2 regions of the Streptomyces sp. NPDC046379 genome follow, and region 2 is predicted to be linked to the other one. Evidence: riboswitches for the same ligand, from Rfam matches in the RefSeq annotation. Region 2 holds a riboswitch; the other holds the start of a gene.
What was found. A riboswitch is a leader RNA that binds a small molecule or an ion and turns the genes downstream of it on or off. The one in region 2 is predicted to bind glycine.
Positions count from the first base shown of each region.

Region 1: it holds a riboswitch for glycine, as region 2 does, so the genes downstream of both, gcvP (aminomethyl-transferring glycine dehydrogenase) here and gcvT (glycine cleavage system aminomethyltransferase GcvT) in region 2, are expected to answer to the same signal.

Region 1 is NZ_JBVJFP010000016.1:147,421-157,917, reverse strand. It holds gene ACZ6KF_RS26495 (bifunctional nuclease family protein) at 1-367, shown strand, start outside; gene ACZ6KF_RS26490 (MerR family transcriptional regulator) at 585-1,232, shown strand; gene ACZ6KF_RS26485 (DNA polymerase IV) at 1,272-2,693, shown strand; gene ACZ6KF_RS26480 (PRC-barrel domain-containing protein) at 2,615-2,986, opposite strand; glycine riboswitch at 3,101-3,196, shown strand; glycine riboswitch at 3,197-3,311, shown strand; gene gcvP (aminomethyl-transferring glycine dehydrogenase) at 3,374-6,259, shown strand; gene ACZ6KF_RS26470 (ABC transporter ATP-binding protein) at 6,286-7,359, opposite strand; gene modB (molybdate ABC transporter permease subunit) at 7,356-8,138, opposite strand; gene modA (molybdate ABC transporter substrate-binding protein) at 8,135-8,929, opposite strand; gene ACZ6KF_RS26455 (TOBE domain-containing protein) at 9,141-9,536, opposite strand; gene ACZ6KF_RS26450 (DUF5999 family protein) at 9,630-9,836, opposite strand; gene ACZ6KF_RS26445 (hypothetical protein) at 10,203-10,497, opposite strand, start outside.
Region 2 is NZ_JBVJFP010000010.1:275,726-286,222, reverse strand. It holds gene ACZ6KF_RS19780 (ATP-binding protein) at 1-373, shown strand, start outside; gene ACZ6KF_RS19775 (ADP-ribosyltransferase) at 521-1,135, shown strand; gene ACZ6KF_RS19770 (EF-hand domain-containing protein) at 1,218-1,430, shown strand; gene ACZ6KF_RS19765 (NADPH-dependent F420 reductase) at 1,563-2,240, shown strand; gene ACZ6KF_RS19760 (glycoside hydrolase family 25 protein) at 2,260-2,817, opposite strand; gene ACZ6KF_RS19755 (hypothetical protein) at 2,904-3,404, opposite strand; gene ACZ6KF_RS19750 (L-serine ammonia-lyase) at 3,451-4,818, opposite strand; gene glyA (serine hydroxymethyltransferase) at 4,936-6,198, opposite strand; gene gcvH (glycine cleavage system protein GcvH) at 6,214-6,591, opposite strand; gene gcvT (glycine cleavage system aminomethyltransferase GcvT) at 6,716-7,834, opposite strand; glycine riboswitch at 7,910-8,022, opposite strand; glycine riboswitch at 8,023-8,123, opposite strand; gene ACZ6KF_RS19730 (AAA family ATPase) at 8,304-8,966, shown strand; gene ACZ6KF_RS19725 (enhanced serine sensitivity protein SseB) at 9,566-10,369, shown strand; gene ACZ6KF_RS19720 (enhanced serine sensitivity protein SseB C-terminal domain-containing protein) at 10,443-10,497, shown strand, end outside.

The DNA.
Region 1 (10,497 bases), on a different contig from region 2:
TCCGGGGGAGGCGACGGCGATCGCCTTCGCCCAGCAGGGCATGGCCCCCGCACGACCGCTGACCCACGACCTGTTCAAGGACGTGCTGGAGGCCGTCGGCCAGGAGCTCACCGAAGTGCGCATCACGGACCTGCGTGAAGGCGTCTTCTACGCGGAGCTGGTCTTCGCCAGCGGCGTGGAGGTGAGCGCCCGCCCCTCCGATGCCATAGCGCTCGCCCTGCGCACCGGCACGCCGATCTACGGCAGTGACGGGGTGCTGGACGACGCGGGGATCGCGATTCCGGACGAGCAGGAGGACGAGGTGGAGAAGTTCCGCGAGTTCCTCGACCAGATCTCGCCCGAGGACTTCGGCACCAGCAACCAGTGAGACGGTCCGCCGGGCGGCTTCCGCCCGGCAATTGCCGGGGGCGAGTGAGAGCGTCCTGCGGCCCCCCGTCTGCGCATTCGGCTAGCCTTTCCCCGCGGTGGGGTGCGGGAAACCACTCCTAGGGTGATTATCACTCGGCGTGCCGAGTGTGGCGATCGTTGACGCACCCTTGGTGACTGCCTACCGTCGAGAAGGCAGGTCAAGGACGGAGGTCGGCGTGAGAAGCAGCGGCGACGGTACGGCTGGGGGTGCCCCCGGACGCGGTCTGGGGGAGAGCGGACCGTACCCGCTTCACGGCAGGACGGCCGATCACGCTGTGCAGCGACCGACGGCCGTTCCCGGCGGCGGAGGGGCGGCGCCCATGGCGTCCGAACAGATCGGCTACCGCGGGCCCACGGCCTGCGCGGCCGCCGGCATCACCTATCGGCAGCTCGACTACTGGGCCCGCACCGGCCTGGTCGAGCCGAGTGTGCGGCCCGCCCACGGGTCCGGCACGCAGCGTCTGTACAGCTTCCGGGACGTTGTCGTCCTGAAGATCGTCAAGCGGTTCCTGGACACCGGGGTGTCGCTGCAGAACATCCGCACGGCCGTGCAGCACCTCAGAGAACGCGGTTTCCGCGACCTGGAGCGGATGACGCTGATGAGCGACGGCGCCACCGTCTACGAGTGCACCTCCCCGGACGAGGTCCACGCGCTGCTCCAGGGCGGTCAGGGCATCTTCGGGATCGCGGTCGGGGTCGTGTGGCGGGACGTGGAGAACGCACTGTCCCAGCTGCACGGCGAGCGCGTCGACACCGGCGAGACCCTCGTCGGCGCCAACCCCGCCGACGAGCTGGCGCGGCGGCGGAGCAACCGCGCCGTCTGAGGGCCCCGATTGTCAGTGGCGTGGGGCAGCATCGAAGATGTGAGAGCCGCGCCGACGATCCTGCACCTCGACATGGACGCCTTCTTCGCCTCGGTGGAGCAGGCGTCCAAGCCGAGCCTGCGCGGGAAGGCCGTCATCGTGGGCGGACTCGGTCCCCGCGGTGTGGTGGCGACGGCGTCGTACGAGGCCCGGGTCTTCGGGGTGCACTCGGCGATGCCGATGGCACAGGCCCGCCGGCTGGCGCCCAACGCCGCCTATCTGGTGCCCCGCTTCGCGGTGTACCGGTCGATCAGCGACCAGGTGATGGCGCTGTTGCGGGAGCTGTCGCCGCTGGTGGAGCCGCTCAGCCTGGACGAGGCGTTCGTGGACCTGGAGGCCGGGGGAGCCGCCCGGGACGCGCGGTCGGCGCGGGTCGCGGGCGAGAAGCTGCGGGCGGACATCCGCGCCGTCACCGGACTGACCGGTTCGGTCGGGCTCGCCGCCTCCAAGATGCTCGCGAAGATCGCCTCGGAGCGCGCCAAACCCGACGGGCTGGAGCTGATCGAGCCGGGCACCGAGCGGGCGCTGCTCGGACCGATGCCGGTGCGGACGCTCCCCGGAGTGGGCCCCGCGACGGGGGACCATCTGCGGAGGGCCGGGATCACCACGGTCGGGGAACTGGCCGAGGCCGGCGAGGACGAACTCGTCCGGCTGGTCGGCAAGGCACACGGGCACGCGCTGTACGCCATGGCGCTGGCGCGCGACGAGCGGCCCGTGGTGGCCGAGCGGGAGACGAAGTCGGTGTCCGTGGAGGACACCTACGACGTGGACATCCACGACCGGCTCCGGGTGGGGCTGGAGGTGCAGCGGCTGGCGGACCGGTGCGTGCGGCGGCTGCGGGGCGCGGGGCTGTCGGGGCGGACGATCGTGCTCAAGGTGCGCCGGTACGACTTCTCCACGCTGACCCGGTCCGAGACGCTGCGTGGCCCCACGGACGATCCGGCGGTGGTGCGGGAGGCCGCGGCGCGGCTGCTGGACTCGGTGGACACGACGGGCGGCGTGCGGCTGCTGGGCGTGGGGGTCAGCGGCCTCGCCGACTACACGCAGGAGGACCTGTTCGCGCAGGCCGCGGGGCCCCTGGCGGACGTGCCGGACGAGGACGCGGTGCCGGAACCGGAACAGGGCGTCGCCGAGCCGGCCGAGCGGCGCTGGCCCGCCGGGCACGACGTGCGGCACGCCGAGCACGGGCACGGCTGGGTGCAGGGCAGTGGACTGGGCCGGGTGACCGTGCGGTTCGAGACGCCCGGCTCGGAGCCGGGGCGGGTGCGGACCTTCCGTACCGACGACCCCGCGCTGGAGCCGGCGGATCCGCTGCCGCTCGTGCCGCGAAGACCCGAGGCAGGTCAGGAGTCGTCGGAGCCGGCGAGTCTGCCGAAGTCGTGGTCCGGGAGCGGGGGAGGGGCGGCCACGTCGAGTCCGTAGTGGTGGTAGAGCCGCAGCTCCTGTTCCGGGGACAGGTGTCGGCCGACGCCGAGGTCGGGAGCCCTCCTGATCAGGGCGCGGTCGTAGGGGACGTGCAGGCTGCCGTCGATCAGTTCGCTGGGCTCCAGCGGGACGAACGCGTCGCGGCTGAACAGGCCGGTGCGTATGGCCGCCCACTCCGGTTCGCCGGTGGCGTCGTCGAGGTACACCTCGTCGATCGTGCCGATCCTGGCGCCGGTGCGGTCGAACGCCTTGCGGCCGATCAGGTTGCGCGGATCGATGTCGGTCTGCACGGTCCCTCCTCATGGTCGCAACTCGTTCGTCAGCACTACGAAAGAGCACATTGGGGAAGGCGGCCACTCGAGGGACCCCGCGCCGGGCTCGCTGGTAGTCTGGCAAGTGGCTGGCGACCCCGTGCGGGAGAGTCCTCCGACCACCGTCGGAGGCGCCGAAGGAGCAAATCCTCCCCGGAATCTCTCAGGCCCCCGTACCGCACGGACGAGGTCACTCTGGAAAGCAGGACAGGCGCCGCCGGCGTCCGTCCTCACCGACGGTGAAAGCCGGACGTCCTCGGGCGGCCCGGTGAAGCTCTCAGGTCGAGATGACAGAGGGGGAGGCCGTCGGGGTACCCGTGCCGGGGTGCCCCCCGAAGGTCGCGTCAGACCAGGAGGCCTCCGCAGATGACCGCCCACCGCATCCCGCTCGCCGAGCTCGAACAGGGCATCCCCTTCGAACAGCGCCACATCGGGCCCGACCAGGAGGCCAGGGCGAAGATGCTCGCCCAGGTGGGCTACGGCTCCCTGGACGAACTGACCGCCGCCGCCGTCCCGGACGTGATCAAGAACGCCGACCGGCTGGAACTGCCGGACGCCCGCACCGAGGCCGAGGTGCTCGCCGAGCTGCGTGCGCTCGCCGACCGCAACCAGGTCCTGGGCTCCATGATCGGCCTCGGCTACTACGGCACCTTCACCCCGCCGGTGATCCTGCGCAACGTCATGGAGAACCCCGCCTGGTACACGGCGTACACGCCCTACCAGCCCGAGATCTCCCAGGGGCGGCTCGAGGCGCTGCTGAACTTCCAGACGATGGTCGCCGACCTCACCGGTCTGCCCACCTCCGGCGCCTCGCTGCTCGACGAGGGCACGGCCGCTGCCGAGGCCGTCGCGCTGTCCCGGCGCATGGGGCGGAACAAGAAGGGCCTCTACCTCGTCGACGCGGACGCGCTGCCGCAGACCGTCGCGGTGATCCGGACCCGCTGCGAGCCGGTCGGCGTCGAAGTCGTCGTCGCCGACCTGAGCCAGGGCATCCCCGCCGAGATCGCCGAGCGGGAGATCAACGGCGTCCTCCTCCAGTACCCGGGCGCCTCCGGGGCCGTACGCGACCTCAAGCCCGTCATCGACCAGGCGCACGACCTGGGCGCGCTGGTCACCGTCGCCGCCGACCTGCTGGCGCTGACGCTGCTGAAGTCGCCGGGCGAACTGGGCGCGGACATCGCGGTCGGCACCACGCAGCGCTTCGGCGTGCCCATGGGCTTCGGCGGGCCGCACGCCGGCTACATGGCGGTGCGCGAGCAGTTCGCCCGCAGCCTGCCCGGCCGTCTGGTCGGCGTGTCCGTCGACGCCGACGGCAACCGCGCCTACCGCCTCGCGCTGCAGACGCGTGAGCAGCACATCCGCCGCGAGAAGGCCACCAGCAACATCTGCACCGCCCAGGTGCTGCTCGCCGTGATGGCGGGCATGTACGCCGTCTACCACGGCCCCGAGGGTCTGAAGGGCATCGCCCGGCGCACCCACCGGTACGCCGCCGTCTTGGCGGCCGGGCTCAACGGCGGCGGCGTCGAGGTCGTGCACGGCGCCTACTTCGACACCCTGACCGCCCGCGTCCCCGGCCGTGCCGCCGAGGTCGTAGCCGCCGCGCGCGAGCAGGGCGTCAACCTTCACCTCGCCGACGCCGACCACGTCTCCGTCTCCTGCGACGAGACCACCACCCGGGCCCACCTGAGCGCCGTGTGGAACGCCTTCGGCGTCGAGGGCGACGTCGAGGCGCTGGACGCGGCCACCGAGGACGCGCTGCCGCAGGCGCTGCTGCGCACCGACGCCTACCTGACCCACCCGGTGTTCCAGCAGCACCGCTCCGAGACCGCCATGCTGCGCTACCTGCGCAGGCTCGCCGACCGCGACTACGCGCTCGACCGGGGCATGATCCCGCTGGGCTCCTGCACCATGAAGCTCAACGCCACCACCGAGATGGAGCCGGTCACCTGGCCCGAGTTCGGTCAGTTGCACCCGTTCGCGCCGGCCGAGCAGGCGCAGGGCTACCTCACGCTCATCCGCGAGCTGGAGGAACGTCTCGCCGAGGTCACCGGCTACGACAAGGTGTCGCTGCAGCCCAACGCCGGGTCGCAGGGCGAGCTGGCCGGGCTGCTGGCCGTGCGCGGCTACCACCGCGCCAACGGCGACGAGCAGCGCACCGTCTGCCTGATCCCGTCCTCCGCGCACGGCACCAACGCCGCCAGCGCCGTCATGGCCGGGATGAAGGTCGTCGTCGTCAAGACCGCCGACGACGGCGAGATCGACGTCGAGGACCTGCGGGCCAAGATCGAGCAGCATCGCGACCAGCTGGCGGTGCTCATGATCACCTACCCCTCCACGCACGGCGTGTTCGAGGAGCACGTCGCCGACATCTGCGCCCGGGTGCACGAAGCCGGCGGCCAGGTCTACGTCGACGGCGCCAACCTCAACGCCCTGGTCGGCCTGGCCAAGCCCGGCCACTTCGGCGGCGACGTCTCGCACCTGAACCTGCACAAGACGTTCTGCATCCCGCACGGCGGCGGCGGTCCGGGCGTCGGCCCGGTAGCGGTGCGCGAGCACCTGGCGCCGTACCTGCCGAACCACCCGCTGCAGCCCGAGGCCGGCCCCGCGACCGGCGTCGGCCCGATCTCCGCCGCTCCGTGGGGTTCCGCGGGCATCCTGCCCATCTCCTGGGCGTACGTCCGCCTGATGGGCGGCGAGGGCCTGAAGCGGGCCACGCAGGTGGCCGTCCTCAGCGCCAACTACATCGCCAAGCGTCTTGAGCCGCACTACCCCGTGCTCTACACCGGCCCCGGCGGGCTGGTCGCGCACGAGTGCATCATCGACCTGCGCCCGCTGACGAAGGCGACCGGCGTGAGCGTCGACGACGTCGCCAAGCGGCTGATCGACTACGGCTTCCACGCGCCGACGATGTCGTTCCCGGTGGCCGGCACGCTCATGATCGAGCCCACCGAGTCCGAGGACCTCACCGAGCTGGACCGGTTCTGCGACGCGATGATCGCCATTCGCGCGGAGATCGAGAAGGTCGGCTCGGGCGCGTGGCCGGCCGACGACAACCCGCTGCGCAACGCCCCGCACACCGCGGCGGCGCTGGGCGGGGCGTGGGAGCACGCCTACAGCCGCGAGGAGGCGGTCTTCCCCGGCGGCGTCGTCGCCGCCGACAAGTACTGGCCGCCGGTGCGCCGGATCGACCAGGCCTTCGGCGACCGGAACCTCGTCTGCTCCTGCCCGCCGCTGGACGCCTACGAGGACTGAGAAGGCCTGTCGACCGCGGCCGTGGTTCAGGCCGGGTAGGCGTGGGTCTGGGTGGCCTTGACGGCCGCCCAGACCATGGCGCCGGGATGCAGGTCCAGCTCGGCCGCGGCGACCGCGGTGAGGTCGGCGGTGAGCGTGAGCTCGCCGGTCAGGGCCGCGCGGATCTGGTCGCCGTGGGTTTCCAGGCCGCTGACCTCGCAGCGCCACAGGTTGCGGGCGCTGGAGCCGGCGGGCCGGTCGCGGTGGAGGGTGACGGCGGCCGGCGGGAAGGCCACGAAGGCGGGGCCGCGCAGGTCCTCGGTGGTGGTGACGGCGGGGCCGTCCGGGTCGAGGCGGACGGTGTGGCCGTCGGCGGTGCCCCGGTAGAGGTTCAGGCCGACGAGCTGGGCCACGTAGTCGGTGCGCGGCCTGCGGGCGATCTCGGCGGGCGTGCCCTCCTGGACGACGCGGCCGTGCTCGACCACGACCAGCCGGTCGGCCAGCACCATGGCGTCCAGCGGATCATGGGTGACCAGCACGGCGACCGCCTCGAAGCCGACCAGGTGACGGCGGAGCTGGGCGCGCACCTCCAGGCGGGTGCGGGCGTCGAGGGCGGCCAGGGGTTCGTCCAGCAGCAGTAGCCGTGGGCCGGTGGCGAGGGCGCGGGCGAGGGCGACGCGCTGCGCCTGGCCCCCGGACAGCCGGCGGGGCTTGGAGGCGGCGTGCTCGGCGATGCCCATCCGCTCCAGCCAGGCGGCGGCCTGGGCGCGGGCCTCGGCCTTGCCCGCGCCGTGGCAGCGCGGCCCGAAGGCCACGTTGTCGAGGGCGCTCAGATGCGGGAACAGCAGGTAGTCCTGGAAGACGACGCCCACCGGCCGCGACTCGGGCGGTACGCGGTCCAGGTCGGCGCCGTCGAGCCGCAGGTGACCGCCGGTGAGCGGGGTGAGACCGGCCAGCGCCCGCAGCGCGGTGGTCTTGCCGGCGCCGTTGGGGCCGAGGAGGGCGACGACGTCGCCGGGCGCCGCGGTCACGGCCACGTCCAGGCGGAAGGAGCCGCGGTCGACGACCAGGCGGGCGTCCAGGCCCCGGGTGTGCCGCGGTGTCGTACCTGCGTCGGTCATGGCGTCGTCATCCAGCGGTCGCGCAGGCCAGCCAGGACCGCGATCGAGACGGCCAGCAGGACCAGGCTGAGGGCGATCGCTGCGGCGGGGTCGCTCTGCAGCGCCAGATAGACGGCGAGCGGCATGGTCTGGGTGCGCCCCGGGAAGTTGCCGGCGAAGGTGATCGTCGCCCCGAACTCGCCCAGCGCACGCGCCCACGCCAGCACGGCGCCCGCGGCGACGCCCGGCGCGATCAGCGGCAGGGTGACCCGGCGGAACGCGGTGAAGCGGGAGGCGCCCAGAGTCATGGCCGCCTCCTCGAAGCGCGGGTCGGCGGCCCGCAGGGTGCCCTCGACGCTGATGACGAGGAACGGCATCGCCACGAACGTCTCCGCCAGCACCACGCCCGCCGTGGTGAACGGCAGGGTGATCCCGAACCAGGAGTCCAGCCACTGCCCGACGACGCCGTTGCGGCCGAGGGCGAGCAGCAGGGCCACACCGCCCACCACCGGCGGCAGCACCAGCGGCAGCGTCACCAGGGCCCGCACGAAGCCGCGGCCGGGAAACTCCGTGCGGGCCAGCAGCCACGCCAGCGGAACCCCGACGACCAGGCTCAGGGCGGTCGCCGCGGTCGCGCACAGCAGGGACAGCCGCAGCGCCTCCCACACCCCGGGGCTGGTGAGCTGCTGCGGCAGACCGGACCAGGGCGTCCGCACGAGCAGCGCGATCAGCGGCAGGACCAGAAAGGCCAGGCCGAGCAGGGCCGGCAGGAGCAGGGCGAGCGGCACTCGGCGCGTCATGGGGCGAGGAATCCGGCCCGCGTCAGCACCTGACGCCCTTCCTCGGACCTGACCAGGTCGATGAACGCCTCGGCGGCGCGGGCGTTGGGGGCGTCCTTGAGGAGGGCGATCGGATAGTCGTTGACCGCCTTCGACGACTCGGGGAACTCCACGCCTTCCACCTTGTCACCGGCGGCCCGCACGTCCGTCCGGTACACGAGCGCGGCGTCGGCCTCCTTCAGTTCGACCTTGGTCAGCGCGCTCTTGACGTCCTGCTCGTAGGACACCGGCGTCAGCCGCACACCGCCGGCGTCCAGCGCGGTCCGCGCGGCGGCGCCGCAGGGGACGCTGCGATCGCACAGGACGACCTTGAGGCCCGGTTCGGCGAGGTCGTCGAGGGAGGCGATGCCGTCCGGATTGCCCGGCAGGGTGGCGATCTCCAGCCGGTTGCGGACGAAGGTGACCGGTTCGCCCGATGCGCCGCCGGAGTCCGTGACGATCTTCATGGTCTTGGGGCTGGCGGAGGCGAAGACGTCGGCCGGGGCGCCGCCGGTGATGCTCGCGGCGAGGCTGTCGCTGCCGCCGAAGCTGAAGCCGACCTCCGTGCCGGGGTACCGCTTCTCGAAGCGCTCGCCGAGGGCCTCGAAGCTCTCCTCCAGGGAGGCGGCCGCGAAGACGGTGACCCTGCCGGAGACCTTCCCGGAGGCGCCGTCGGAGCCGGTGCCGGACGCGCTGTCGGAGGAGTCGGAGCAGGCGGTGACGGCGGAGAGCGCGGTGACGGCCACTAGCACGGCGGCTGCGGTGCGGATCATCACGGGTGACTCCCTCGGTCTCCGGGCGGGAAGAGGGCACGCGCTCTCTTCATGCGGGGATCATACAGACGCAGATGCCAGGCTGAAGCGCATATTGGTTGGCACGCGCTGGGGGAGACGGTGCGGTCGCAGCGCATGTGCGATCGCAAGGCCGGGTGACCGCCGGTGCAGGCGCCCGGAGCGGTGCCGGTGCGGGTGTCGATCTCAGGCGTCAGGCGCGGTCGATATGAACGTTTGTCGACTTCACCCGGGCCGTCGCCTCCATCCCCACCTCCAGGCCCAGCTCCTCGACGGCCTCGCGCGTCAGCAGGGACACCAGACGGTGCGGGCCGGCCTGGATCTCCACCTGGGCGGCGACGTCGCCGAGCTTGATGGCGGTGACGATGCCGGGGAAGGCGTTGCGGGCGGAGGTGTACGACGTCTCCTCGTCGCCACCGCCGGCCTTGGCGAGTTCGACGGAGAACGCGGCGAGGTCCCGTCCGTCGATGAGGCGGCGTCCGGTGTCGTCGCGGTGGGTCGCCATCCTGCCCGCGTCCGCCCAGCGGCGCGCGGTGTCGGGGCTCACGCCGAGCAGCCGTGCGGCCCGGCCGATCGTGTAGGAGTGCATGGGGGTCACGATAAAGGCGGCGCGGACGTGCGAAGGGGCCGGTGCGCGGATGCTGCTCCGCGGTCCGGCCCCGGTGCGTCGTTCGTGAGCTCCTCAGGCGGCGGTCACGATGTGGCGGCCGTCCAGTGTGCGGTGCGGGGCGATGACCCGGCCGTCCGGCAGGAGCTCACCGGTGTCCTCGAAGAGGAGGACGCCGTTGCACAGCAGGCTCCAGCCCTGCTCCGGGTGGTGCGCCACGAGGCGGGCGGATTCCCGGTCGGCGGAGTCTGCGGTCGGGCACGGCGGCTGGTGCTGGCACATGGAAGGGATCTTTCGCTCTGTCGTGCTGTCGTGTGGGATCGTCGGCGTGTCCGACGAGTCGGACCTGTCTGTCTCGCGGCGTGAAGCGTCGTTCATGGCCGCCCCCCGTTGTGATAAGTCGGTCGGTCCCAGTGTTGCCCCACGGGCGTCGTTCCGCAGGCATTTGGCTGCACCGCTCTTCACTGGTTCAGGACGCGTCACCCGCGCGGGCGGTTCATCTCAACGGCACCGTCACTTCGGGTGGTTCCGGATGGCCCGTCCGGACCAGGCTCTGGTCCGGACGGGCCGTACCCCGCCTCCGGACGGCTCCGGTGACGGGGTACGGGCGGGCGCGGCGCCGGTGACCGGCGCGGGGTGCGGGAGGGCTCAGGCCGGGGCCGGGGAGCCGAGCAGGGGCGGTGCCGGGGCCACGCGATGGGTGAGCACCGGCAGCAGATCGGCGACCCGGTGCGGCCGGTGGGCCGCGATGCCGGGCGGCGCGGGCGCCAGCGGCACCAGCAGGTCGGTCGCCGCGGGGTCGCCGTCGGCTCCGTCCGAGTCGGTGTCGCCGTGCAGCCAGAGGGTGAGCATGTAAAGGCCCGGCACGGACAGCAGTCGCGGCTGGTACGGCTGCGTGAGCGTCTCCGCCTGGCGCAGGGCGCGTTCGGTGGAGGTGACGTAG
Region 2 (10,497 bases):
GGTCCCGTTACTGTCCCGCCCCGAGTCCGCGGGCACGGCCCGGCGGCTGGCCCAGGTGGTGGTCCTGCGGCAGTGGGGACTGTCGCCGAAGATGACCGAGGACGTGGTGTTACTCGTCTCCGAGCTGGTCGGCAACGCCGTCCGGCACACCGGGGCCCGCGTCTTCGGCCTGCGGATGCGCCGGCGCCGCGGCTGGATCCGCGTCGAGGTGCGCGACCCCTCCCGGGGACTGCCCTGCCTGATGCCGGTCCAGGAGACGGACGTCAGCGGCCGGGGGCTGTTCCTGGTGGACAGGCTCGCGGACCGGTGGGGCGTGGACCTGCTGCCGCGCGGCAAGACGACCTGGTTCGAGATGCGGGTCGCGGACCGGTGACGGACGGCCGGGGTGCGGACCGCTGACGGACGGCCGGACTCGGCGCCGGTGACGGGCTGCGGCCGGGGTGCGGACCGCGGGCGGGACACGCCGTCGTACGGGTGACGGTCCGCAACTGCCGGGCACGTGCCGTGGATCGTACGTCCCATGATCACAACTCGCCTTCGGCGGCGGGCCGCTGCCGCCGCCCTGTCCTGTGCGGCCGTCCTCGCGACCACGGCCGCCACCGTCTCCGAGAACGCCGCCCCGGCCAAGGCGCCCGCCGCCAAGGCCGCCCCGGCCTGTCCCCAGTTCGAGGACCGCATCAAGGCCGCCGCCGACCGCCGCGTCGACCTGGAGCGCATCACCCCCAAGCCGGTCTGGCGCACGACCTGCGGCACCCTCTACCGCAGCGACAGCCGCGCCCCCGAGATCATCTTCGAGCAGGGCTTCCACCCCAAGGACGTCGTGGGCGGCCAGTACGACGTCGAGAAGTACGTCCTCGTCAACCAGCCCTCGCCGTACGTCTCCACGACGTACGACCACGACCTGTACAAGACCTGGTACAAGTCGGGCTACAACTACTACATCGACGCCCCCGGCGGCATCGACGTCAACAAGACGATCGGCGACACCCACAAGTGGGCCGACCAGGTCGAGGTCGCCTTCCCCGGCGGCGTCGCCCGCGAGTACGTCATCGGCGTCTGCCCGGTCGACAAGCAGACCAAGACCGAGATCATGGACGACTGCCGGAGCAACCCGCACTACAAGCCCTGGCACTGAGCCGCCCGGGTCCGCCCGTTAGTCTGACCTGCGTCAGTACGACCAGTAGGACGATTCAGCGGGAAAGACGAGGGGCGGACCGGTGGCGGACATCGAGGAAGCGCGCAAGCAGTTCGAGCGGATCGACACGGACGGCGACGGCTACATCACGGCCGCCGAGTTCAAGACCGCTCTGGCGCAGGGGGGCGACTGGAACGTCACCGAGGCGGTCGCCGAGGCCGTCATCGGCAGCCGGGACCTCAACGGCGACAAGGTGCTGTCGTTCGACGAGTTCTGGGCCCACCTGAACAAGTGACGCGACCGGAAGGGGCGTCCACCGCGCGGTCGGCGCGGGTGGACGCCCCTTCGGCATGAATGTCGCGCGCCCGGAATAGCGGGACGACCCCCGGAGTTGACGCACCCTGACAGACGTATGCATGTGCATTCAATGAAGGGGTCGGACATGAAGATCGGCATCATCGGCGCGGGCAACATCGGCGGCAACCTCACCCGGCGGCTCACCGCCCTCGGGCACGACGTCTCCGTCGCCAACTCGCGCGGTCCCGAGACCCTGACCGCGCTCGCCGAGGAGACCGGCGCGACGCCGGTCCGGGTCGAGGAGGCGGCGCGGGGCGCGGAGATCGTCGTCGTCACCGTCCCGGTCAAGGCGGTCCCGGACCTGCCCGCCGGGCTGCTGGACGGGGCGGCCGAGGGCGTCGCGGTGATCGACACCGGCAACTACTACCCGCGCGAGCGCGACGGCCGGATCGCCGAGATCGAGGACGGGGGCATCACCGAGAGCCGCTGGACCGAGCGCCGCATCGGCCACCCGGTGATCAAGGCCTTCAACGGCACCTACGCCCAGGACATCCTCGACCGCCCCCGCCCGGCCGGCGACCCCGAGCGCATCGCCCTCCCGGTGGCCGGCGACGACGAGGCCGCCAAGGCCAAGGTGCGGGCGCTCATCGACGAACTGGGCTTCGACACGGTCGACGCGGGCGGCATCGACGACAGCTGGCGCCAGCAGCCGGCCACGCCGGTGTACGGACTGCGCGAGGGCGTGGACGGCGTGACCAAGGCGCTGGCGGCGGCGTCCCCGGAGCGCACGCCGGAGTTCCGCGGCTGACCCGCCGCACCCGTCCGGGTCAGGCGTCGCCGGCCCACTCCCGCAGGGCCTCCTTGCTGGAGAAGCCGGCGACGTTCTTGTCCACCGGGTCGTCCGTGTACTGGTGGAAGCGCCACTTCGCCTTGATCCGGGGCTTGCCCGCGGTGACGTAGTCGGCGATCCACAGGCCGTCGCCGGCGTACGACGTCGTGTCGATGTTCAGCCAAAAGTGCCGATTGCAGTACAGGACGACCCGGTTGTCCGGCCGGAGTTCCTTCACCTTCCGGATGAAACGGTCCTTCTCGGAGTTGGAGGCGTGGGTGCCGTCGCTGGTCGTCTCCCAGTCGACGGCCAGGATGTCGCCCGGGCGGTCCGGGGCCTTGCTCACGAAGAACTCCGCCTGCGCGGTGAGGTTCCCGGGCCACAGGAAGTGATAGAAACCGACGACCAGCCCGGCGTCGCGGGCCCGCTCGGTCTGTGCGGCGAGCTTCGGGTTCACGTAGGTGCGTCCCTCCGTCGCCTTGACGAAGACGAAGGAGAGGCCCTCGGTGCCGTAGGTGCTGGACTGGAAGGAACTGACGTCAATGCCGCGGAGCATGGACACTCCCAAAGGGACGAAACGGGCCGTGCGTTGATGTATGCCCCGTATCGGCGGCGCCGACGCGGCCGGGCGCCGGCCGCCTGTCAGCCCGCGGGCTCGATGCGCAGCACGGCGGTGGCGCCGCGGGTCCCGACGACCTCCAGGCTCATGACGTCGTTGAGGGTCGCCACGGTCCCCCGCGAACAGCGCAGCCCGACGCCGCCACCGCCCGCCGACGACACCCCGCCGCCGCCGGAACAGCCCGAGACGCTGTAGCCCGACCCCGTCAGCGGCGCGGTCATCTCGACCGTCCCGCCGGTGATCCTCTTCACCTCGATCGGCCCGAGGCCGTACCGCACCGGCACGTTGACGACGTCCCCCACCCCGACCTCGATCTCGCACGTCCCGTCGGCGCACGGCCCGGTCGGGGAGGGCGACGGGGTGGGGGTCGGCGCGGGAGGGGCGGACGTGGGCGGGGCGGAAGCACTGGGACGACGGGTGGAACCGTCCGCGCCTGCCGGGGAGTTCGAGGAGTCCCGGGAGCACGACGTGAGAGCGGCCAGGAGGACGGCGGCGAGAACGACGGGCGGGGTGCTGCGCATCATGGCGCCATACGACCACACACCGGGCGGGACCCCTCCCGGCGACGGCTCAGCACTCGATGATGTTCACCGCGAGCCCGCCGCGCGCCGTCTCCTTGTACTTCACGCTCATGTCCGCGCCGGTCTCCTTCATCGTCTTGATGACCTTGTCCAGGGAAACCTTGTGCGAGCCGTCGCCGCGCATGGCCATGCGGGCCGCGGTCACCGCCTTGACCGCGGCCATGCCGTTGCGCTCGATGCAGGGGATCTGGACCAGGCCGCCGACCGGGTCGCAGGTGAGGCCGAGATTGTGCTCCATGCCGATCTCGGCCGCGTTCTCGACCTGTTCGGGCGTGCCGCCCAGCACCTCGGCCAGCGCGCCCGCCGCCATCGAGCAGGCCGAGCCGACCTCGCCCTGGCAGCCGACCTCGGCCCCGGAGATGGAGGCGTTCTCCTTGAAGAGCATGCCGATCGCGCCGGCGGCGAGCAGGAAGCGGACCACGCCGTCCTCGTCGGCGCCGGGCACGAAGTCGAGGTAGTAGTGCAGGACCGCCGGGATGATGCCGGCCGCGCCGTTGGTCGGGGCGGTGACCACCCGGCCGCCGGCGGCGTTCTCCTCGTTCACCGCCATCGCGTAGAGCGTGATCCACTCCATCGCGTGCGCCAGGGGGTCGCCCTCGGCGCGGAGCTGGCGCGCGGTCATGGCGGCCCGGCGGCGCACGCGCAGGCCGCCCGGCAGGATGCCCTCGCGGGACATGCCGCGCGCCACGCACTCCCGCATCACCCGCCAGATCTCCAGCAGGCCCGCGCGGATCTCGTCCTCGGTGCGCCAGGCGCGCTCGTTCTCCAGCATCAGGGAGGAGATGGACAGACCGGTCTCGCGGGTCAGGCGCAGCAGTTCGTCGCCGGTGCGGAAGGGGTACTTCAGCACCGTGTCGTCCAGCTTGATGCGGTCCGCGCCGACCGCGTCCTCGTCGACGACGAAACCGCCGCCCACCGAGTAGTACGTCTTCGACAGCAGTTCCGCGCCCGAGGCGTCGTACGCCCACAGGGTCATGCCGTTGGCGTGGTACGGGAGGGTCTTGCGGCGGTGCAGGACGAGGTCGTCGTCGTAGGAGAAGGCGATGTCGTGGGCGCCGAGGAGGCGGAGGCGGCCGGCGGAGCGGATCGCCTCGACGCGTTCGTCCGCCGTCTCGACGTCCACCGTGCGCGGCGAGTCGCCCTCCAGGCCGAGCAGCACCGCCTTGGGGGTGCCGTGGCCGTGGCCGGTCGCGCCGAGGGAGCCGTACAGCTCCGCGCGGACGGAGGAGACGGCGTCCAGGAGCCCTTCGCCGCGCAGGCGGCGGGCGAACATGCGGGCCGCGCGCATGGGTCCGACCGTGTGCGAGCTGGACGGGCCGATGCCGATCGAGAACAGGTCGAAGACCGAGATGGCCACGGGGACTCCTCAGGGGCGGGGTGGTGCGGGGGCGGCGGTGCACGGGGGTGGTGTGCGCCGCCGGGGTGAGGCGCCCGGTGGGGCGCCTCACCGCGGGAACGTCCGGCTGCCCGGCGGTCAGCCGCCGAGGCCGGGGTAGAGCGGGTGCTTGTCGGCGAGGGCCGTCACCCGCGCCTTGAGGGCCTGCGCGTCGTACGACGGCTTGAGCGCCTCCGCGATCACGTCCGCGACCTCGGCGAAGTCGTCGGCCGTGAAGCCGCGGGTGGCCAGGGCGGGCGTCCCGATGCGCAGACCGGACGTCACCATGGGCGGGCGCGGGTCGTTCGGGACGGCGTTGCGGTTGACCGTGATGCCGACCTCGTGGAGCCGGTCCTCGGCCTGCTGCCCGTCCAGCTCGGAGTCGCGCAGGTCGACCAGGACCAGGTGCACGTCCGTGCCGCCGGACAGGACGGAGACGCCGTGCCCGGCGACGTCCTCGCGCACCAGGCGCTCGGCGATGATCCGGGCGCCCTCCAGCGTGCGGCGCTGGCGCTCCTTGAAGTCCTCGCTCGCCGCGACCTTGAAGGCGACCGCCTTCGCCGCGACGACGTGCTCCAGCGGGCCGCCCTGCTGGCCGGGGAAGACCGCGGAGTTGATCTTCTTGGCCAGTTCGGCCGTGGACAGGATCACGCCGCCGCGGGGGCCGCCCAGCGTCTTGTGGGTGGTCGTCGTCACGACGTGGGCGTGCGGCACCGGGTTGGGGTGCAGGCCCGCCGCGACCAGACCGGCGAAGTGCGCCATGTCGACCATCAGATACGCGCCGACCTCGTCGGCGATCCGGCGGAACGCGGCGAAGTCCAGCTGCCGCGGGTACGCCGACCAGCCCGCGACGATCAGCCGGGGCCGGGACTCCTTGGCGAGGCGCTCCACCTCGGCCATGTCCACGCGGCCGTCGTCACCGACGTGGTACGCGACCACGTCGTAGAGCTTGCCGGAGAAGTTGATCTTCATGCCGTGGGTCAGGTGCCCGCCGTGCGCGAGGTTCAGGCCCATGATCGTGTCGCCGGGCTTGAGCAGCGCGAACATCGCGGCGGCGTTGGCCTGCGCGCCGGAGTGCGGCTGCACGTTGGCGTGCTCGGCGCCGAACAGCTCCTTGACCCGGTCGATGGCGATCTGCTCGACCACGTCGACGTGCTCGCAGCCGCCGTAGTAGCGGCGGCCCGGGTAGCCCTCGGCGTACTTGTTGGTGAGGACCGAGCCCTGGGCCTCCATGACCGCGACCGGGGCGAAGTTCTCGGAGGCGATCATCTCGAGGGTGGACTGCTGGCGGCGCAGCTCGGCGTCGACGGCGGCGGCGACGTCCGGGTCCAGCTCGTGCAGGGGGGTGTTCAGAAGCGACATGTCGGCGTTGGCTCCTCAGCCGGCGATGTGGGCGTCGTACTCGTCGGCGGAGAGCAGGTCGGCCGGCTCCTCCGCGACGCGCACCTTGAACAGCCAGCCGCCCTCGAAGGGCGCGGAGTTCACCAGCGACGGGTCGTTGACCACGTCCTCGTTGATCTCGGTGACCTCGCCGGCGACGGGGGAATACAGTTCGCTGACCGACTTGGTCGACTCCAGCTCACCGCAGGTCTCGCCCGCGGCGACCGTGGAGCCCACGTCGGGGAGCTGGGCGTAGACGACGTCGCCGAGCGCGTTCGCCGCGAACGCGGTGATGCCGACCGTCGCGACGCCGTCCTCGGCGGCCGACAGCCACTCGTGCTCCTTGCTGTAGCGCAGCTGCTGGGGGTTGCTCATGGCCTGGATTCTCCTGTACGCGTGGGACTGCGGATGAACGGGGGACTGCGGAAACCGCTGCTGAGCAGGGTGAAGGCGGGCGGAGTCGCATGCGGACCGGCACATGCGGACCACGCCTCAAGTGTTACTTCCGGCGCTTGTGGAACGGCAGCGCCACGACCTCGTACGGCTCGTGACTGCCCCGGATGTCCACGCCGACACCGGGCGTGCCCGGCGCCGCGTGCGCGGGGTCGACGTACGCCATGGCGATCGGCCGGCCCAGCGTCGGCGAGGGCGCGCCGGAGGTGACCTCGCCGATCACCTCGCCGCCCGCGACCACGGCGTACCCGGCGCGCGGCACCCGGCGGCCCTCGGCGACCAGGCCGACCAGGACCCGCGGCGGGTTCTCCTCGGCGCGGGCGGCGGCCGCCAGCAACGCCTCGCGCCCGACGAAGTCACCCTCCTTGCCGAACTTCACCACCCGGCCGAGACCGGCGTCGAAGGGGGTGAGCGCGGTGGTCAGCTCGTGCCCGTACAGCGGCATGCCCGCCTCCAGGCGCAGCGTGTCACGGCAGGACAGCCCGCAGGGGACCAGGCCAGCGCCCCGACCGGCCTCGGTCAGCGCCTGCCACAGGGCGACGGCGTGCCCGGGGCGCACGAACAGCTCGAAGCCGTCCTCGCCGGTGTAGCCGGTGCGCGCAATCAGCGCCGGGACGCCCGCGACCGTGCCGGGCAGTCCGGCGTAGTACTTCAGGCCGTCGAGATCGGCGTCGGTCAGCGCCTTGAGGATGCCGGGGGACTCGGGGCCCTGCACGGCGATCAGCGCGTAGGCGTCCCGGTCGTCGCGCACCTCGGCGTCGAAGCCGGCGGCGCGCTCGGTGAGGGCGTCCAGCACGACCTGGGCGTTGGAGGCGTTGGCGACGACCATGAACTCGGCCTCGGCGAGGCGGTAGACGATCAGGTCGTCGAGAATGCCGCCGTCGGCCCGGCAGATCATCGTGTAGCGGGCGCGGCCGACGCCGACGGAGGCGAGGTCGCCGACCAGGGCGAAGTTCAGCAGGGCGGCGGCGCCGGGGCCGGTGACCGTGATCTCGCCCATGTGGGAGAGGTCGAACAGGCCGGCGCGGGTGCGCACCGCGAGGTGCTCGTCGCGCTCGGAGCCGTAGCGCAGGGGCATGTCCCAGCCGGCGAAATCGGTCATGGTCGCGCCCAGTTCGCGGTGCAGGGCGTCGAGGGCGGTGCGACGGGGTACGGAACTGCTCATCGGACGGATGTCTCCCGGGGCGATGGGGGGACCTCCCGTGCGAGCTCATTCGAGCATGGGGGAGGGCGAGGTCGTTCCTCCCCATCTGTCATCGGAACCTGAGAGGTTCGCCATGACCGTGACCGGTCACTGGCTTGCACCTTGGGTGGGACCACCGCGCACGGCGGCGGCCCGCTTTTCAGATGTGCCTCGCCCGTGCGGTAACGGTGCCTGAGAGATTCAAGGGAGGGACTTGCTCCTTCGGCGTCCCAGCGCCGGTGGCGGCTGGGAACTCTCCCGCGCGGATTCAAACGGCCGGTATGCAGTTGGCGCGCACATCATTGCACGCATCGCCGGTTCGCGGCAGGCTGCGATCTGTAACCGTGCTGTGGCACCACGAGTACGAAAACACGAGACACCGCGGATTACCTTCTCTTTACACTCGACGGGGACGGGAACTCGTGAACCGCCCCAGGGGAGGACGATCACGGTGAACAGGACCACGGCCTACGCCGCCGGCTCGCCCGTCGCGCTGCCCCGGCAGCCCGCCGCGTCCGCGGGGGAGGCGTGCGTCCCCGCGCCGGTCGTCCGCGACCTGCGCGAGCGGGCCGGACGCAGCCCGCACGCACTGCTCTTCGGTCCCGGCGACCTGGTCGTGGTCACCGGTCTGCCCGGCAGCGGCAAGTCCACCCTGATGCGCCGGACCGTCAAGGCGGTCCGCATCGACTCCCAGGACACCCGCGACCGCTGGGACCGCCGCATGCCCGGCTTCCTGCCGTACGGGCTCTACCGGCCGCTGGTGCGCCTCGCCCACTACGCCGGGCTGCGCCGCGCCCTGCGCACCGGCGAGGGCATCGTCGTCCACGACTGCGGCACCCAGGCCTGGGTGCGCGCCTGGCTGGCCCGCGAGGCCCGCCGCCGGGGCGGCACGCTGCACCTGCTGTTCCTCGACGTCACCCCCGAGCAGGCGCTGGCCGGGCAGCGCGAGCGCGGCCGGGGCGTCTCCCGCTACGCCTTCCGCCGCCACCGCCGCGTCGCCGCCCGCCTCCTCGCCCGAGTCGAACGGGGCGCCCTGCCGCCCGGCTGCGTCTCGGCGGTCCTCCTCGACCGCGACGCGGCGAACACGCTGCGCCGGATCGGGTTCACGGGCTGAGGACGGGGGCCCGGGCGGGGCCGGGAATCGCGGCGTCCGCCACCGGGCTGTTCGCGGTCGCACGCCGGGCCGTGCCGCGTATACCGGGGCGTATCGCGTATACCGGGGCCGGGCCGTGCTCGCCGGGCCGGGCCGTGCTCGCCGGGCCGGGGCGTGCTCGCCGGGCCGTGCCGTGCTCGCCGTGCCGCGCACGCCGGGCCGGGCCGCGCACGCCGGGCCGGGCCGCGCACGGCCGGCCGCGCGATGGCCGGGGCGGGGCCGGGAGCGGGCGTTCCACGGTCGCCGGGGCGGGGCCGGGAACCGACGGCGGCGGGCCGGCGCAGGTTCGCGGACCGGGGTTTCGCGGTGTCCGGGACGGGGTCTGGACCGGGCAGTTTCCCGATGGCCGGGAATGGGGCCGGGGCACGAGAACTCCGCGGTGGTCGGCGCCCGACGCCGGGGGTCTGCGACCGGGGCTTCGTGACGGCGGGCCCCCGGCGCCGGCGGCCGTGGGCCGGGGGCTTCCCGGCGGTGGGCGCCGGGGGTCGCGGGCCCGGGGCCCGGCCCGCCGGACGGTAGCCTTTCAGCCGGACCAGTAGTTCTCGGCAGGCGGTAGGCAGATGGACTTCCCGGCGGACTTCTCCGCGGACATCCCGGCGCAGGCGCACCCCCATCCGCACGGCGGATGGCCCGGCAACGAGCTGGAGGAGGTGCTGTCCGCGTCCCTCGGCGTCCCCACGGCCGGCGCCCGGATCGTCGAGGTGCTCGGCCGCAGCTTCGTCTGGGTGCCGCTGCCCAACGGCGGCGGACCCGACAGCGGCCCGCTGGACCTGCCCACCATGGAGATCGCCGGCCAGGCGTACGTGCCCGTGTTCAGCTCCGAGGAGCAGTTCCGCCAGGTCGTCGGCGCGCACATGTCGTACACCATCGCCCCCGCCGTCGAGTTCGCGCGCGGACTGCCCCCGCAGGCCGGCATCGCCGTCAACCCCGGCGGCGTCGTCGGGATCCCGCTGCCGCCGCCCGCGGTGGCCGAACTGTGCCGGGCCGGGCGCACCCCCCTGGACGGGCCCGCGAGCGGCGGCCGGGTCCGGCTGTTCGAGCCGGACTGGCAGGACGACCCGGTCGACTTCCTCTCCGCCGCCTCCGCCGAGTTCGAGGGCATCGGCGTGGTCCGCACCGCCCGCCGCTGCCTGGCCGCCATCGAGACCGCCGACCCCGTGATGTTCGTCGGCGTCGAACTCACCGCCTGGGAGGGCGACCTGCGCGCCCTGCCGCTGGACGCCCTCGGCCGCGCCCTCGGCCGGGTCCCGGTCCGCTGGCCGGTGAACCTGGTCCTGCTGGACGTCACGGACGACCCCGTCGGCCACTGGATGCGCGAGCGGGTGCGCCCCTTCTATACGCAAATTCTCCCGCAGAACGGCTGAAGTCGATTCGTCGCCAAGGCCCTAAGCTAGGGTCACGGCTCAAAGCGGGCGTGGGACGAAGGGGCGGTAAGAAGTGAGCGCGAGCGGCACGGGAACCGCCGCGGCCGGCCAGGTCGAGCACATGCTGC